3 regions of the Mesorhizobium sp. M8A.F.Ca.ET.202.01.1.1 genome follow, and region 2 is predicted to be linked to each of the others. Evidence: predicted binding sites of a transcription regulator. Region 2 holds the regulator's gene; each other region holds the start of a gene.
What was found. Region 2 encodes LexA, which represses DNA repair genes until DNA is damaged. Its sites were predicted from a motif close to TGTTCNNNNTGTGTTCNG; they were not measured.

Region 1 (4,194 bases), on a different contig from region 2:
TCCAAATATCCGAGGACGGGAATGAAATCGGGTATCAGATCGATAGGACTGAGCGCGTAGGCGGCGACCACGCCGGCGGCAACCTTGGCGTACCAGGGAACGCGGGGATCGCGGGCGGCCAGCCACAAGGCGACCACATCGCGCTTGATGGCCCTTGCCCATTGCTTTGCCTTGTCAAGGATGGTCACACGGCAACCCTCTTTTATAGGATCTCGAACCGTCGGCGCCGCCGCTCCCTTCGCTACGATCATTGCAACCATTTTCGCGATCTGCAAACTGCCCCGCTAGCCAATTTCGCCTCTTCTTGACAAGCGGTGCCTGCCGGATGCTAGTTGCCGCCAGATGCCTGGGCGTGGGGGAATTGCCGTGAGGAAGACCTATCAAAAGCCGGTGCTGGTGAAGCGCGAGCTGCTGTCGGCCGTGACCGCGGCGCCGCCTGGTTCGGCACGTTGATCCGCAAGGCGTGAGCGACGGCGAGCGCTCACAGCTCCTTTTCCGCCAGTTCCCTCAATTCGTCTGGAACCTTGCGTAAGTCCGATGTCATTGTCACGACAGGCGGCTCAAGATAAATTGCCTTGGGGTATTGGAACCGGGGGCGTACCGGGAATGCTTCTGCCATTGTTGCATTGGCATGTGCCTCGTCGCTATGGCGGGCTGAAATGGGCGGCACTTTTTGCGCCGTTCATCCTTCTCTCTGGTTACATTGTTTATGGCTTTATTGGCATCCAGATCGACTCGCCGCTTTCCGCCCTCAGGCATCTTGCCGCATTCCCGAACTGTGCAGCTGCCCGCGCCGTCGGTCTTGCCCCAGCGCGCAAGGGGCAGCCTGGCTATTGGCCGACGCATGACGCCGACAAGGACGGTATCGCCTGCGAGCCCTGGCATGGGGAAAGCGGCAGCGGCGTCAAGGTGCATCGCTACTGGCGTACTGGCAGGTAATTCTCACAGCTCCTTTTCCGCCAGTTCCCTGAATTCGTCGGGCACCGAACGGCCCGCCTCCAGCGCCACCGTGCCGTAGCCGACCGCCTGTTTGCCGAAGCGCTCGCGGATCTTGTCGACGGCGCGGTCGGCGCCGAAACGGGCGAGGCCCTTTCGGCTGCCGGGGCGGCGCTTTTCGTCGGCAAGGCCGAGCGGCAGGTCGAGCTGCAGCTCGGCGCTCTCTTCCAGATGCGAGACCGAGATCGCCAGCAGCGAGATGGTTTTCTCCCGTGGATGGTCAGCGAGCACGCCGCGCACCAGGTCCGTCGCGATCTCGGCCAGCATGATCGTCGCCGAGATCGGCTGTTCCAGCGTGATCGAGCGGGTGACGGCGCTGAGATCGGCGAAGCGCACGCGCACCGTCACCGTGCGGCCGGGGCGGTTCTTGGCGCGCAGCCGGCTGGCGACGCGGTCGGCCAGATGCAGCAGTGTCGGCACGATCACCCGCGCCACGGCCGGCTTTTGCCCAAGCGCCGATTGCGCGCCGGCAGAATGCGCCCGGCGCTTCATCTCCAGCTTGCGCGGGTCGCGGTTCCACGCCAGGGCCGCGAGCTTGTCGCCGGCGGCGGGGCCGAGCAGCCGCGTCAGCGCGCCGCTGTGGGTGCGGGCCAGTTCGCCGATGGTCTCGACGCCGATCTCGGCCAGCCGCGCCCTGGTTGCCGGCCCGACACCCCACATCAGCGAGACCGGCAAATCGTGCAGGAAGGCAAGCTCGGTGCCGGGGTCGACCACCACCAGCCCGTCGGGCTTGGCGACCTGCGAGGCGATCTTGGCCAAGTGCTTGGTGCGCGCCACGCCGATCGAGATCGGCAGGCCGAGTTCTGCCCGCACACGGCGGCGGATCGCCATGGCGATCTCTCGCGGCGAGCCGAACAGATGCGTGCAGCCGGCGACATCGGCAAAGGCCTCGTCGATGGAGATGCGCTCGACCACCGGCGTGAAATCGTCGAGCACCTTGATCGCCGCGTCGCCCAGCCGTTGGTAGTGGCTGAAATTGCCGCCGACGAAGATCAATTGCGGGCAAAGCTCGCGCGCCTTGCGCCCCGGCATGCCGCCGCGCACGCCGAAGGCGCGCGCCTCATAGGAGGCGGCGAGCACCACGCCGCCGCCGACCGCGATCGGCTTGCCGCGCAGCGTGGGGTCGAGCAACTGCTCGACCGAGGCATAGAAGGCGTCGAGATCGGCATGCAGGATGGTGGCCGTCGTTTCCATCCTGTTCCGCTCATCCGCGATTGCTGATAGACCGGAACATATGGAGAACAAAAGCGGACCATTGTCAATCGGGAGGCAGGTTGTGGGGGCATCTCGTTGGGGAGTGTGACCTAGTTCAAATGCTTCGACTGGCTACCCAGGCGGCAGTGCTGCCCTCATTGCCCTGCCGGGCATTTCTCCCCGTATAGTGACGGGGAGAAAGGGCGGCGGCTCCGCCGGCGACCCGCGGCGCCGACTTTCAAGGAAGCTGCTTCGCCCTTAGAACAGCGCTCCCGCCTACACCATATGCTCTGCCCGCAGTGCCACCTTCATCCGTTCCAGCGCCGGCTCGCCGCCGGCAGCCAGTTCCTCGGCGATACGGGCCAGCTTGTCATCGGCCTTGCGATGCTTGCTGCCCCAGGCGCCGAGCGTGGCAAGCACCGGCAGCAAGTCGATGCCGGCCTCGGTCAGCCGGTAGATTGCCTTCAATCCGTGGCTCGGGTCGTCGCTGCGGGTAAGGATGCCTTCGTCCTGCAGTGTCTGCAGCCGCTCGGCCAGCGTGCGCGAGGAAATGCCTTCATCGGATTGCAGGAACTCGCGAAAATGCTTTTTGCCGGCGAAGATCAGGTCGCGGATGATGAGCAGCGTCCAGCGGTCGCCGAGCAGTTCCAGCGACAGGTTGATCGGGCAAGCGGATCGTTCGCGCGTCGACATCCCTATGGTTCCAATTTTAAATCACTTTACTATTGACATCATTTTTCCCGGCAGGTCAAATGGTTCCGAAAGTAAACCGTACCTAGGCAAATCTGACGAGGACACCCGATGAAAAAGCTCATCCTGCAGATGCAGGTGTCGGTCGACGGTTTCGTCGGCGCCGATGCCGATCACCCGTGGCAGCTCTGGGAGTGGGGCGACGACAATGGCTGGGACGCCGAGCTGAAACAGGATTTCAACGCCGTGTTCGCCGGCATCGACACGATTCTGCTCAGCCGCAAGATGGCCGAGGAGGGCTATCTCACCCATTGGGGCAATGCGGCGAGGAAATATCCGGCCGATCCGTTCTATGCTTTCGCCCGGCGCATCGTCGAAGCGCGCAAGGTGGTGCCGAGCGACAGGCTCGAAGCCTCGCGTTGGGAGCGCACGACGGTGGTGAGCGGCGACCTGCCGCGCGAGGTCAGCGCGCTGAAGGCGGGCGAGGGCGGCGACATGGCGGTCTTCGGCGGCGCCGGCTTTGCGTCGGCGCTGATCGCGGCCGGGCTGGTCGACGAGTTCCAGCTGTTCGTCAATCCTGCCGTGCTGGGCGCCGGCCGCCGTATCTTCGATGAGGGCGGGTTCCGAAACCTGCGGCTGCTCGGCGCGAAGGCCTATGCCTGCGGCATGGTGGTCAGCCGCTACGCGCCGGCGGGCTGATCCGGCGGCGTACGGCCTCGCGCCGAAAAAAAAGACGTTTGGCCGGAATCCTTTGCCCGCTTCTCTTCGTCTTCAAGATGCGGTCGCCGAAAGGGCGGCCGCATCAATGCTGAATGGAGAGACAGACTATGATCCTGGTGACAGGTGCCACCGGCCTGAACGGCAAGGCAATCGTACGCGAGTTCGCACGGCGGAAGTATCAAGTGCGGGCGCTGGTTCGCGATCTGGACCGGGCATCCGCGGCAGGGCTCGGCGGACTTGCGGGCGTCGACCTGATCGAGGGCGATATGCGCCGGGCGGAGACGCTTGGCGCGGCACTCGACGGCATCGATCGCGTGCTGATGATTTCGACCGCCGCGCAAGACATGGTCGAGACGCAGTGTCGTTTCATCGACGCCTGCAAGCAGGCCGGCGTCACGCATGTGGTGAAGTTTTCCGGTGCCGAATCCAACATCGGCTATGACGCGACCAAGTTCCGCTTCACGCGCATGCATGAGGAGGTCGAGCGCTATCTGGAGGGAGCCGGCATGGCGTGGACTCACCTGCGCCCCAGCCAGTTCATGCAGGTCTATCTGCGCGACGCGCCGACCATCGCCAGGGAAGGCGCTTTTTACC
Region 2 (4,194 bases):
CGAAATTGGTATGGCTTTCCGTATAGACGACGTCCTTGCCCTCGACGAAGCCATTGTCCGTCAGCGCCTTCTTGAAGCCGGCTATGGCGGCATTGAGCTGGGGGTGCTCGCCGAAATTGGCAATGCCGATGCGTATCTGGTCGGCGGCGGCACTGCCGGCGCTCACCATCAACGCGCTAGCCATGAACAAACCCGACAACCAAGCGGATTTCGACTTCAACATCATTTCCTCCCAGATTTGATCAGCGCCGCTTGCAGCGCGGCTACTGCAAACGATCATGGTCAGTCCGCCGGCTTGTGTCAAACATTATATATAATTCTTGCCATGCCCCTACATCATATATAATTTTCCCTGCCAGACGACGGATGGACCGCGATGCAGGATCAAACGAGCTCCACAAAGACGGAGGCAGCCTATCAGCTGTTGCGGCGCGATATCCTGACCACGCGCCTCATGCCCGGCGCCCCGCTCAAACTGAGTGCACTGCGCGGCACCTATGGAGTCGGCTGGACGCCATTGCGCGAAGCCTTGTCGCGGCTCGAGGCCGAACGCCTGGTCACCGCCATCAGCAATCGCGGTTTTACCGTGGCTCGGGTGTCGCGGGCCGAACTGGAGGACCTGGCGCGCGCCAGGATGGTGGTCGAGATCCCCCTGTTCCTCGAATCGATGGAGAAAGGCGGCAAGGAATGGGAAGATGCCGTGGTCACCGCCCACTACCGGCTCTCCCGTTGCAAAACCGCGGTCGACGATCCCTCGGATGCGGCGGTCGACAAATGGGACGAGAATCACGAGGCTTTCCATGCGGCGCTGCTGAGTGCCGCCACATGCGATTGGCTGTTGCGTTTCCGCTCGACGATCTCGGATCAATTGCGCCGGCATCATCGCTTTCTTGGTCTGGCGCCGACATTGCGGGCCGCGGCCGGCCTCAAGGATGGCTACGAAGAGGCGATGGAGGCGCTGCGCGAAGCGATTGCGATCGAACACCATACCGCGATCATGGAAGCGGCACTCGATCGTGACGTCGAGCGGGCCAAGGCGCTGATGGTGGCCCATATCGGCTACACCCTGCACGTCTATGTCCACAGCGAAGACAGCGGCCCGACCAAATACGCCGCCCGCGCCGGCAGCTTGAAAGCTGGTTCGGGATGACTCCGGCGCTTCCGCGACACCTATTCGCACGCGTTGGTCGGAGTGGGGCCGGACGCCTGGGTCCATCGCTGCCCCGAAGCTGCCAGTCGTTGGCGTTTTGGTTTCGTTTCGTTCCGCGAATAACGGACCGATAAATTATACAATCCGCCCGGGGAAAGCCTTCCGAACGGCTGACGCCAAACTCGGGAGCGGATGGGCCACAGGCCATTAACCATAACGATTTCAATGGGCCTGCCGATGGCGGAAAAGGTCGGCTTCTGCCCGCCGTAGCGGACAAAAAACATCCGCAGCCTTAACAAATTCATTAAACTTTAAACGGTTGCGGAACACAACTGGAACAGATAGTGTTTGTTCTGGGTTTGTTTTTTCGATTCTGGTTCAGACCTTCGTTCAATGCCTTGGGGGCCGCCATGCTGACACGCAAGCAACATGAACTGCTGATGTTCATCCACGAACGGCTCAAGGAAAGCGGGATACCGCCCTCCTTCGACGAGATGAAGGAAGCGCTCGATCTTGCCTCCAAATCCGGGATTCATCGCCTGATCACGGCGCTGGAGGAACGCGGCTTCATTCGCCGGCTACCCAATCGGGCGCGCGCGCTGGAGGTGCTGCGGCTGCCGGATTCGATCGCGCCCGGCCTGAACGCGGCAAAGAAATTTTCGCCCAGCGTCATCCAGGGCAGCCTTGGTCAAAACAATCTTGGCCGCCAGCTCAAGCCGGCGACGGCGCCTTCGCGTCTGCCCGCGGCCGGCAATGACGACGATGTGGTTTCAGCCGTGTCCATCCCGGTCATGGGCCGTATCGCCGCCGGTGTGCCGATCGATGCCATCCAGCATCAGACGCATTCGATCTCGGTGCCGCCGGATATGATCATGGGCGGCGAGCACTATGCGCTGGAGGTCAAGGGTGACTCGATGATCGAGGCTGGTATCTTCGACGGCGACACGGTCATCATCCGCAATGCGAACACGGCAAGTCCGGGCGAAATCATCGTGGCGCTGGTCGACGAGGAGGAAGCGACGCTGAAGCGGTTCCGCCGTAAAGGCGCCTCGATCGCGCTCGAAGCCGCCAATCCAGCCTACGAAACGCGTATTTTCGGGCCGGACAGAGTCAAGGTACAAGGCAAGCTGGTCGGGCTGATCAGGCGCTACTGAGCCGGTTTGCCATCGGACTTGTCTGGCTTTTTATAGGGCGGCAGCCCCCTCGCCTCGCGTGAGAATTTTCGCTGCTCGTGCCAGGGCCGGTATGGTCCGTCGACAGCGAATTCGATCACAGCCGGGGTTGTGGCCGACTGGGGATCGAAGAAGACGGCAGCACTTCCCTTGCGGGCGAGCTGCCGTTTCGTGACGACGACAACCAGCGGATTGTGGCAGGCGTCATAGGCGGTCGCGTCATTGACGACGATCAGGTCGGCGAAGGCGCAGGCTTTCCAGGTGTTCTTGCGATCCTCGACATAGGCGACGATCGCGCCGGAAGGGTGCCTGGCAAGGCAAAGGCCTTCGCGGCAATAGAACGGCGATCCCTGCGGCAGGTCGGTGGGAGCGGCAATATCGAATTGCCCGTCCGCCTTGTCGAACATTTCCGGTTTGACGATTGTTTCGGAGACCAGAGCGCGTTTCCAGTTGTCGGCCGCGAATTCGTTCGGACGTTCCCGGTTGACGGCCAGTTCGCCATTGCCGATCGGCAGTGCGACCAGCCGTGCGTCTTCCGAGATCAGCACGTCGGGCGTGCGTATGTCCGACACAGTCAACAGACCGGCAAGTGCGAATGGCAGTGCCGCGAGCCGCAGCCAGGTCGTCGCCATCGTCGCGATGACCAGCGCGACGGCCACCAGCAGCACGGATTGCTGCGAGATCAGACCTACCCCATCGATTGGCGAGCGCTCCGATATCCATGACGATACGGCGATCATCGCTGTCAGGCCTTTGCCCATCACGTAGAGAAACGGGCCGTCGGCGCCGAAGGGCATCGCCAGCGAACTGAGGACCGCAAAAGGCATGACGACCACCGACACGATCGGCATGACGGCCAGATTGGCGAACAGGCTGAGCGGCGATACGCGCTGGAAATGCCAGATGGCAAACAGCGCCGTCGCGCTGCCGGCAATGATGGAGGTCATGGCCAATCCACCTGTCGCCAGCAGGAATTTTCGCGTCAGGAACCCGGGTAGTGACCGCTTTGGCGACGGTGGCCTCGTCTTACCAGCGCGGTGGTCCGCCCAGCCGGCATAGGCGCCAACAAGGGCCGCGGTTGCCGCGAACGACATCTGGAAGCTCGGGCCGACGACCTCGTGCGGGGAAACCAGGATAACGGCGATCGCCGAGATGGCCAGGTTGCGCATGGTGAGCGCCGCGCGATCGAACAAGACGGCAATCAGCATCACCGCCAGCATGATGAAGCTGCGTTCGGCCGCAACGACGACACCGGAAATGACGAGATAGGCGGCGATCGAGAAAAGTGCGGCGGCGGCCGCATATTTCTTCACCGGCCGGCGCGCGGAAAAGTCTGGAAACAGCGCGAAGGCACCGCGCAACAGACCCATGATGGTGCCGGCGACCAGCGCCATATGCAGTCCCGAAATGGAAATGATGTGATAGATGCCGGTACGCCGCATCGCTTCGTTGATTTCATCGGGAATGCCGGCGCGCACGCCGACGATCAGCGCCGCCGCGATCTCGCCTTCGGCGCCGCCGATGCTGCCCCTGATGTGGTCGGCGATGGCTTCGCGGGCGTTTTCGATGCTTGAAAAAAGACGGGCTGGCAGCGACATCTCACCATCGTCGGTAGCGACAACCGTTGGATTGCCGAGAAAGAAGCCGCTGCCGCCGATGCCTGCGAAATAGCTGTCGAAGGAGAAGTCGTAGCTGTCCGGCCGCACCGGACCGGTCGGCGGCAGCAGTTTGGCGTAGCCTGTGATAAGCGAGCCAGCGGTCATTTCCGGCGGTATCTTGCGTGCCGAAAGCCGGACCCTTTCCGGCGCATAGCGCAATTTCGGCCGGGCGGTCGAAATCACGTCCATGGTCAACCGGATACGGCCGCTCTCC
Region 3 (4,194 bases), on a different contig from region 2:
AGCGCGGTGAAGATCTGCTCGAACTGGTCTGGGTGAAGCGCGTGTACGTCGTCTAGGATAGCGAGCGGCTTGACCGTCAGACGCTCTCCCATCCACGGAATATCGATCTCCTGGATGCATTCGAAAGGCTGATAGGGTTCAGTCGCTGCCTTCGGCAATTTGTCGATGTCGGGCGGCAGCAAGCTCGCTCCGATTGAATAGATGGCGCGCTGCACTTCGAGCGCGCGGTCGCGAATGCCGGTCGCGGTCAGCCCGCCGATCTGCTCGAGGTGCGCTTCCGATGCGTCCCGGGCGATGAAGCGAATCTCCTCGAGCCGGCGATGGTCGCCATTGGTTAGGCCGCGCAGCAGAGCGAGCATAGTGCGCGCCTGGACCAGCCACAGGGCGAGTTTGGTTTTGACGCTGTCCTCATAGGGCAACTCCCAGAAGTCGCGATACTCGGATTCCATAGGAATGCGGACAGCTGCGACCCCGGGTTTCCCGTCTTGCAGAAACCCAGCGCCGGCGAGGGCTATGGAAAGCTGCTTGTTAGTGTCGTTGGTGGGGTCGCGCAGGATCGTTTCGACGAGGCGAAACTCGGCCAGCATGGCCAGCATGGTTTTGCCGCTTCCCGGCGCGCCGACAATGCGGATGGGCAGATCAAAAATGTCGGCCTTGCGAGGATGCTCGGCCAGGAATGTGGTGAGTGGCGCCGGACTCACGATCTCCAGGAAAGTAGTGTCGTCACGAATGTATTCGGTGGCGCGGCGGAGAAATGGATTTGCCATGGTCAGCCGTGCCTATCACGCCGACGAAACAAGGGCTGCATCGCGTGACCATTTTCATTGGTCGTTTCCGCCCAGAGTAGTGGAATGCTGTTGTTAGGTGTGTTGTGCTCAAGGATAAGCGGCAAGGCGCAGTCGGCATAACCCATCTTGAGATCGGCCTGCTCTGCCTCGCCAGCATGTTCGATCAGCCGAAGGTAGAGAGCGTGATTATAGTACTTTTCGCAAAGCGCGATGACGGCGTCGTCAGCGCCTGGATTGAGTTTGAGCGAGGCGGGCAGCAAGGTGCCCTGGGTCACATCGATTGACCCGAAGGTTCGGTCCGCCCATTCGAGATTGGCCAATTTGGTGCGTTGGAGTAGCGCCTCGTGCGCCTGGGTGGTCGAGATATAATGATGAATATGCAGCGCGTAATTCTCGACGATCGGAAAGGTCTTTCCCTGTGCCTCAACCGCCTTGCGCGCACCGATCAGCATGTCGTTGAATTTTTGCAGCTTGCCCTTCCACTCGCCATCCTTGAAGCGAATGAAGGTCGTACCTGAGCCGGTGAAATCGTCGATCAGGTAGACATGCTCGAACTGCTCGTCGCCAGCGTCGGCTTCCTTGATTTTCTTCGCAAGATCGAGCCATTTCTCGATGCCGATATTCATCATCGGCACGACCTGCTCCTGGGTGATGCGGCCGCTGTTGGCGCGCCGCATGATGTCGATGCGGCTGCCGTCGCTCATGCCTATGAATAGCGAGCGTCGCTTAATCCGCTTGAAGGCTGCGACCCCATCGCTGCTGCCCCAAACCTCATGGGGTGGGATGCCGGCCTGCTTGGCGGCAAGGCGCCGCAGATGCGGCGTCACCGTTTCTGGATAAAAGGCCTCGATCACGCGATAAAGCTCTGCATTGGAGATGTAGACGAGCCGGTGCTTAATGAAATCATAGGCCGTCTGGCGGTCCTCGGCATCGAACTGTTTCAGCCAGATTGCCAGGTTTTCGATAAAGCGGGATCCCGCTCGGAAATCGCTGTAGCCGTCATATTTAGTCGAGGCCATTAGCCGCAGCCAAGTATACTCGGCCGTCGCCACGCCGTCATCGGTCCAGTTCATGATTTGCGCAATAAGGCGCAGGCCGAGCAGGTTCATCGGCACCACACCGTAACATGTTCAAATATCGTCTCGCGCACGGAATCTCCCCCTGGAGAGTTTGTAGCGAATTGCACATCGTTGGCAAAGCAATTGAGTCGCGCTTTCAGTGGAATGATGCGTACTCTCGAAATGGAGGAGAAATCGATCAGATTATGCTGCGACTACGGCTTCACACGTCAATCGGCCCAAAGCTACGATTGGGAACGCCCAAAAAAACAGTGAACGAGTGAATGCGGCAGGAATACTGAACGATCGTCTGCTTCTGGAGTCGCGCTATGACGGGCTGAACGGCTGAGATGAGGCTTAACGCCGCCCTTGTGTTGTCGAAGCAGCCTGTAATTTCGCAAGCGGCGCCGCGAAACACGCCAGCGGCTCGCTGATGCCCACTTGACTCTCGTTCACCAATCGTAGAACAAATAGAGAACACGCTTATATACGCTTTCTTGGAGGTCAACCACCATCTTGCGGCCGGAGCCCGCCATAGAGTCATTGCGCGCGCGGATCGAGAAGATCGAGGGCCGAGGCCGGCGCGCCATATCTGTACTTCCTTTCGGAATAGCCGAAATCGACGCACGACTCCCGGGCGGCGGACTGGCGCTCGGCGCGCTGCATGAAATCGCAGGCGGCGGCAATGGCGCCATCGATGGTGCGGCAGCAGCGCTGTTCGCCGGCGGTGTGGCGGCGCGAACGCGGGGCAAGGTCTTGTGGTGCATCACCCGCCCAGACTTGTTCGCCCCGGCGCTGGCGCAGGCCGGCCTCAAACCTGACCGGGTCATCTATGTTGAGGCCGGCGACGACAAGACGATCCTCGCCTGCATGGAGGAAGGCATCCGGCATGGCGGGCTGGGCGCGGTCGTCGGCGAGGTCGCGCGCCTGACCATGACCGCTTCGCGGCGGCTGCAGCTTGCCGCCGAGGAAGCGCACACGATCGGCATCGCGCTGCGGAGATGGCGGCGGCAGGCGGAGGCGGCCGATTTCGGGCAGCCGACGGCAGCCATGACACGCTGGCGCGTCTCGGTCCTGCCATCGGCGCCATTGCCTGTACCTGGCGTCGGCCGTCACCGATGGCTGGTCGAATTGATCCGCGCCCGCGCGGGCGAAAGTGCCGATTTCGAATTGGAGGCGTGCGATGGCACGGGTTGTCTCGCTGTTCCTGCCGACCTGGCCGACCGACAGGGTGCGGCGCAAGGCCGGCGATGGGGCGCCTCCAGCTGAGGCTCCGCTCGTCCTGATCGGCCGCGATAAAAACAGGCGCTTGGTGCTCGCCGCCGACGCCGCCGCACTCGTCGCCGGCCTGCGCCCCGGCATGCCCGTGACGAAGGCGCAGGTGCTGGTGCCGGGCCTCGCGATCCAGGACGCCGATCCGCAAGCGGATGCCAAGGCGCTCGAGCGGCTCGCCGTCTGGATGCTTCGATTTGCACCGATCCTAGCGCCCGACCCTCCCGACGGGATCGTCATCGACACGACCGGCGCCGACCATCTCCATGGCGGCGAGGCCATGATGCTCGAGGGCATGGTCGGACGTCTGGCCATGTCCGGCATCGTCGCCCGCGCCGCGATCGCGGACAGCTGGGGTGCGGCGCATGCAATGGCCCGCTATGGCGGCCATCCCATCCGCATCGCACCGGCCGGCCATGGTCAATCGATCCTCGAACCGCTCGCGCTCGAGGCGTTGCGGATCGCGCCTTCGACGGCGGCCGAACTGCGCAAGCTAGGCTTCCAACGGATCGGCGATCTCCTGAAACAGCCGCGCGCCCCGCTTGCGTTGCGCTTCGGTCCGGAGATCGGCCGTCGTATCGATCAGGCCCTTGGCGCCGTCGCCGAGCCGATCGACCCGGTTCGTCCGCCGGACATCATCGAAGTCCGCCGCGCCTTCGCCGAGCCTATCGGCGCGGCCGAGACAATCGCGCGCTACATCGGCAAGCTCGTCGCCCAGCTCTGCAACCTGATGGAACAGCGCGGCATCGGCGCGCGCCGTCTCGATCTCATCTGCCGGCGCGTCGACAGCCATGCCCAGGCGATCCGTGTCGGCATGGCGATGCCCGTTCGCGATGCCAAACGGTTGACGCGGCTGCTCTGGACAAGATCGAGACCATCGCGGCCGGCTTCGGCATCGAGATGATGATCTTGGCGGCGACGGCGGCTGAGCCTCTGGAGCGCAGCCAGGCCGTGAGTTCCCTCGTCGAGGAGACCGTGCCCGACGTCTCCGAACTCATCGATACGCTGATGAACCGCGTCGGCGAGCGCGCCGTCTATCGGCTTGCACCCGTCGCCAGCGACGTGCCGGAGCGTTC

Region 1: the regulator LexA is predicted to act here: its motif matches at 2,223-2,240, upstream of dinB (DNA polymerase IV).
Region 3: the regulator LexA is predicted to act here: its motif matches at 2,309-2,326, upstream of EN845_RS05990 (ImuA family protein).

What each region holds. Positions count from the first base shown of each region.
Region 1 covers NZ_SRUN01000004.1:59,121-63,314, reverse strand. Annotated here, with positions in the region: gene EN845_RS10875 (YkvA family protein) at 1-188, opposite strand, end outside; gene EN845_RS10870 (excalibur calcium-binding domain-containing protein) at 538-939, shown strand; gene dinB (DNA polymerase IV) at 943-2,190, opposite strand; gene EN845_RS10860 (helix-turn-helix domain-containing protein) at 2,467-2,883, opposite strand; gene EN845_RS10855 (dihydrofolate reductase family protein) at 2,992-3,579, shown strand; gene EN845_RS10850 (SDR family oxidoreductase) at 3,708-4,194, shown strand, end outside.
Region 2 covers NZ_SRUN01000010.1:132,324-136,517, reverse strand. Annotated here, with positions in the region: gene EN845_RS21615 (ABC transporter substrate-binding protein) at 1-223, opposite strand, end outside; gene EN845_RS21610 (GntR family transcriptional regulator) at 377-1,150, shown strand; gene lexA (transcriptional repressor LexA) at 1,561-2,304, shown strand; gene EN845_RS21600 (ComEC/Rec2 family competence protein) at 2,298-4,194, opposite strand, start outside.
Region 3 covers NZ_SRUN01000002.1:254,410-258,603, reverse strand. Annotated here, with positions in the region: gene EN845_RS06000 (hypothetical protein) at 1-767, opposite strand, end outside; gene EN845_RS05995 (hypothetical protein) at 770-1,897, opposite strand; gene EN845_RS05990 (ImuA family protein) at 2,363-3,115, shown strand; partial or broken gene EN845_RS05985 (DUF6504 family protein) at 3,030-4,194, shown strand, end outside.